DNA from 2 places in the Adlercreutzia sp. genome. Region 2 is predicted to be linked to the other one. Evidence: riboswitches for the same ligand, from Rfam matches in the RefSeq annotation. Region 2 holds a riboswitch; the other holds the start of a gene.
What was found. Region 2 has a riboswitch for FMN ahead of ACTOXK_RS09280 (ECF transporter S component). Riboswitches for the same ligand answer to the same signal wherever they lie in the genome.
Positions count from the first base shown of each region.

Region 1 (2,443 bases), on a different contig from region 2:
TGAACTCCTCTTCATCGGCCGCAGCGCCGTTGGGGCCCACGGGATTCTTCTTGTCGCCGGTCTCCACTTCCTTGGACACCACGATCTGGCCCTTGCGCTCGAACTGGAACGCCACGGAACCGGAGGTGCCCAGGTTGCCGCCGGAATGGGAGAAGGCGGCGCGCACATCGGCGGCGGTGCGGTTGCGGTTGTCAGTCAGCGCCTCGCAGAGCACCGCCACACCGGCCGGGCCGTAGCCCTCGTAGATCACGGTCTCGTAGTTGGCGGCGTCCTTGCCGCTCCCGAAGGCCTTGTCGATAGCAGTCTTGATCTTGTCCTTGGGCATGGAGTAGCCCTTGGCCTTCTCGATGGCGGCGGCCAGCGACGCGTTGTTGTCGGGGTTCGGGTCGCCACCCTCCTTGGCGGCCACGGTGATGTTGCGAGCCAGCTTGGAGAACAGAGCCGAGCGCTTAGCGTCCTGCGCGGCCTTGCGATGTTTGGTGGTTGCCCACTTAGAATGCCCTGACATGAATTAAGTCCCTTCGAAACACGAATACAACAGCGGTTCATGGTACCACAAGGAGCGCGCACGGGAAAACCCGGCTGCCGCGCTGCACGGTTTTTCTACGGAAGGGGCGCACGCAGAGGCCGAGCACATCGCCAGATTTGTCGGATGTTCGGTTGCGGCGCGCCCCTGGAAAGAAGCCCCCGCGTCCCGAGCAATCGCTGACGGTATCCACAGATTTCCCAATTCGTGGGTTGCGCGGGCTTCTGTAAAGTACTATGATCGGTCAACAATTGAACATGATCTTCAGGGCGGGGTGAAAGTCCCCACCGGTGGTACAGCCCACGACCCGCAAGCCTTGCGCTTGCGGCTGATTCGGTGAAACTCCGAAGCCGACAGTTACAGTCTGGATGGAAGAAGATAGGCAGTGCTCCCCAGCGGAGCGCGTCGGACTGCTAGAAGCCCTGGAACCTTTTGGTTTCAGGGCTTTTTTCGCAATCGTCCGCTCATCTTTTCGGAAGTGGCGCCCGAAGGTCGCAGCGATGCGTTGGAGGTGATCGATGTCCCAGAAGTTAGAGCAGCACGCACGCGACGAGGCTTTCATGGCCCGTGCGCTGGCGCTTGCCGAGAGAGGGACTGGCTGGACCAGTCCAAACCCACTCGTAGGTGCCGTTATCGCGAAAGACGGCCGCATCATCGGCGAGGGCTGGCACACCGCATGCGGCCAGCCCCATGCGGAGCGGGAGGCACTGGCCGTATGCGACGAAGACCCCGCCGGAAGCACCCTGTACGTCACGCTGGAGCCGTGCTGCCATTGGGGCAAAACGCCGCCCTGCACCGACGCCATCCTGGAAGCGGGCATTGCCCGCGTCGTCGTGGGCGCCCTCGACCCGAACCCGTTGGTGGCGGGCCAAGGGTGCGCGCAGCTGCGCGAGGCGGCCACGGTAGTGGAGACGGGGGTTCTGGAAGAGAGGTGCCGGCGCCTCAACGAGGTATTCTTCCACTTCATTACCACCGGGCGCCCCTTGGTAGTGTTGAAATACGCCATGACCTTGGACGGGAAAGCGGCCACGCGCACAGGGGCATCTCGATGGATCACCGGGCCCGAAGCACGCGAGCGGGTGCATCGCGACCGGCATCGGTTCGCGGCCATCATGGTGGGCATCGGCACCGCCCTGGCCGATGACCCCGCGCTTACCTGCCGCCTGGAAGGCGGTCCCTGGCGGCAGCCGCTGCGCATCGTGGTCGATTCCCAGGGGCGCTTGCCCCTGGATGCGTCGCTCGTGCGGACAGCCGAAGAGATACCGACGCTGGTGGCGGTGGGGCCGCAGGCGAGCGCCGAGCGCACAGGCGCCCTGCGTGAGGCCGGATGTTCCGTCTGGGTATCGCCGCCGGCGGAGGAGGGCAACGGCGCGGTGAACCTGCCGGCCCTTCTCGATCACGTGGGCGGCTTGGGCATCGACTCGATCCTCGTCGAAGGCGGCCCTGCGCTGCACGGCGCCTTCATCGACGGCGGGTTGGCGAACCGCGTGCAAGCCTATATCGCCCCGAAGCTTTTCGGGGGAGCAGGCGCTTTAGGGCCGGTGGCAGGCCGGGGCGTGGCGCTGCCCGCCGACGCGCTTTGCCTTTCCTCCCCCACGATCACCGCACTTGGGCCCGACCTGCTCTTAGAATGCGCCGTTTCCCCTTCGGTCGAAAGCGAGGCGATCCCATGTTCACCGGCATTGTAGAGGAAATCGGCACCGTAAGGGCGCTGCGCCGGGGCGCCCATTCGGCCGTTCTGTCCATTGACGCGCGCACCGTGCTCGAACGAACTCGGCTGGGCGACTCCATCGCAGTGAACGGCGTCTGCCTCACCGTCACCTCGCTGGGAGCGACCCAGTTCAGCGCAGATGTCATGCACGAGACTTTGCGACGCAGCAACCTCGGCGCATTGCATGCCGGCAGCCCCGTGAACTT
Region 1 covers NZ_JBQIIT010000001.1:21,290-23,732, reverse strand. The annotation lists gene ACTOXK_RS00105 (YebC/PmpR family DNA-binding transcriptional regulator) at 1-508, opposite strand, end outside; FMN riboswitch at 783-910, shown strand; gene ribD (bifunctional diaminohydroxyphosphoribosylaminopyrimidine deaminase/5-amino-6-(5-phosphoribosylamino)uracil reductase RibD) at 1,045-2,214, shown strand; gene ribE (riboflavin synthase) at 2,196-2,443, shown strand, end outside.
Region 1: another riboswitch for FMN. It lies ahead of ribD (bifunctional diaminohydroxyphosphoribosylaminopyrimidine deaminase/5-amino-6-(5-phosphoribosylamino)uracil reductase RibD); the one in region 2 lies ahead of ACTOXK_RS09280 (ECF transporter S component).

Region 2 (2,443 bases):
GAGGATGGCCGGGTCCATGGCGAGCACGCCGGCGATGGCCACCCGCTGCTTCTGGCCGCCCGACAGCGCGTTGGTCTCGTGCTTCTCGAAGCCCATGAGACCCACCTCTTCCAAGGCCCGGGTCACGCGCTCGCGCAGCTCGGGGTTGGGCACGCCCAAATTCTCGGGGCCGAAGGCCACGTCGTTCTCAATGAGGCTCGCCACGATCTGATCATCGGGGTTCTGAAACACCAAACCAGCATTGGAGCGGATGAAGTAGGTGGCCTCCGGATCGCGGGTGTCCTGGCCGAACACGTCCACCCGCCCCTCATCGGGCACGAGCAGCGCGTTGATATGCTTGGCCAGGGTCGATTTCCCCGACCCGTTGCCGCCCAGAAGGCAGAGGAACTGCCCCTGGGGCACCGTGAGGTTCAAGTGGCGGAAAACGAAGCGCTCGCCGTCGTAGGTGAAGCCGGCGTCGCCGAAGTCGATGAACGTCTCAGTCACTTACAAGCCCTTTACTTGGTCTTTCTTCGGCGTGATCAGGTTGGAGATGGCCTTGTACACGATGAGCGTGAGCACCGAGTTCAAGATGCCCTTCAAAAGGTTGAAGGGAATGAGGATGGGCACGATCATGGCCACCACGGCATCCACCGGCACGCCGAGCCAGGCGGGAGTGACCACCAGGTTGCCGAGCACGGCCATGACCACGGCCACCACGACGCCCAAGGCCAGACCGATAACGGCGCCCTTGAAGGAGTGGATGCGCTTGTACACGAGGGCCGCCGGGAGAATATAGCCGATGACCACGACGAAGTTCATGAGCGCGCCAGTGAAGTCGGCGAACAGGATGCCGTGGGCCACCACGGAGATGATGCCGCAGGCAAGACCGGCCGCCGGGCCGTAGGCGAAGCCGCACACCATGGCGGGCATGAACGAGGCGTCGTAGGACAGCCACGCCACGCCGGGCAGCAGCGGGAACTCAACGAACGTGAGCAGGATGGAGATGGCGCACATCAGCGCGATGGTCACCAGTACGCGCGTGGACCACAGGTTGGTGTTGGCCAGCGACTTCTGGGCCGTAGGGGCCTTCGCGGGACGGACGGGGCTGCCGGCGGCAGCGGGATGGATCGTGGGCTTCTCGGCCATGATCGTCACCTTCTTTCGGCGAGGGAGCCTCTGGGTGCGGATTCGCCTTCCCCTCGCCAGAAAGAAAACGAGCCCGTATGAATTCGGTTCATACAGGCCTCGTAGGGTTCGCGCCCTCCCGCGGGAGGTACCGGCCCTTCGGGGCCGGTGCGCGAACATCTGCCTCTTCCATCCGGACTGTGACCGTTGGCCCCGGATTTTCACCGGGTCAGCCTGCGCAGGCGCAGGGTCGCGGGCTTGCGGAAGGGATGCGCATCCCGTGCCGCTTACCGCCAGTGAGGATTTCCACCTCGCCCTGAAACAGAATTCATGCCTTGCATTGTAGGCCAGGCGTGCCGCCCGCGCAAGCCCCAAGCCATCGGCATGATCGCAGGCTCCATAGGCCCCGGCGATAGGTGCGGCGCCGGGGGCGGGGCGGCGCGCCTCCTTTCCCACGCGGGCGACCTGTCGCGCGAGCCGACCACGCGCCCGCGCAAGCCCCTAAGAGCGCGGGTACAGCACGTAGCCGCGCTCGGCGGGGGCGCAGGAGCCCGAAGAGGCGTCGCGCCGACAGCGCTCGTGGGCGCAGATGTCCATGGCGAAGGCATCGCCCACCGCCCCCGAGGCCAGCACGGCCGGCACCGTCCCCTGGGCCACTGCGCGCCCGCGCTCCATCACCACGAGGCGATCGGAGTAGCGCAGGGCCAGATCGAGGTCGTGGATGACCATGGCCACGGTCTTGCCCTCCCGGCGGTTCAGATCGCGCACGAGGACCATAAGGTCGTGGCAGGCGCTGATATCCAGGTAGGTGGTGGGCTCGTCCAGCACGATGAGGTCGGTGTCCTGGGCCAGGGTCATGGCCAGAAAGACCCGCTGGCGCTCGCCGCCGGAGAGCCGGCGCACGTCTTGGCCGCGAAACCGCGCCACGCCTGCCCGCTCCATGGCCGCCTCCACCTGCTCGCGGTCCTGCGGACCGAGGCGGCCGGCGTGCCCCAGATGCGGATGGCGCCCGCAGCCCACGAGCGCCTCCACCGTCATGGGAGGCACCCGGGAGGACTGGGCGAGCACCGCCATGGTGCGGGCCCGCTGCCGCGGCGAGAGCGAGCGGCTCTCCTGGCCGGCCACCCGCACGCTGCCCGCCTGGGGGCACACCAGGCCCAGCGCCAGCTTCACCAGAGTGGACTTCCCGCTGCCGTTGGGCCCCACGATGCTGGTCACGCAGCCCGGCTCCACCACGGCCGACAGCCCCTCCATGAACGGCTCGCCCGTCCGGTAGGAGAACACGACGTTGCGGTACTCGATGGCCGGCACTCCCCCGGACCCGACACCGGCGGTA
Region 2 covers NZ_JBQIIT010000016.1:10,957-13,399, reverse strand. The annotation lists gene ACTOXK_RS09285 (energy-coupling factor transporter ATPase) at 1-486, opposite strand, end outside; gene ACTOXK_RS09280 (ECF transporter S component) at 487-1,128, opposite strand; FMN riboswitch at 1,285-1,435, opposite strand; gene ACTOXK_RS09275 (ABC transporter ATP-binding protein) at 1,609-2,443, opposite strand, start outside.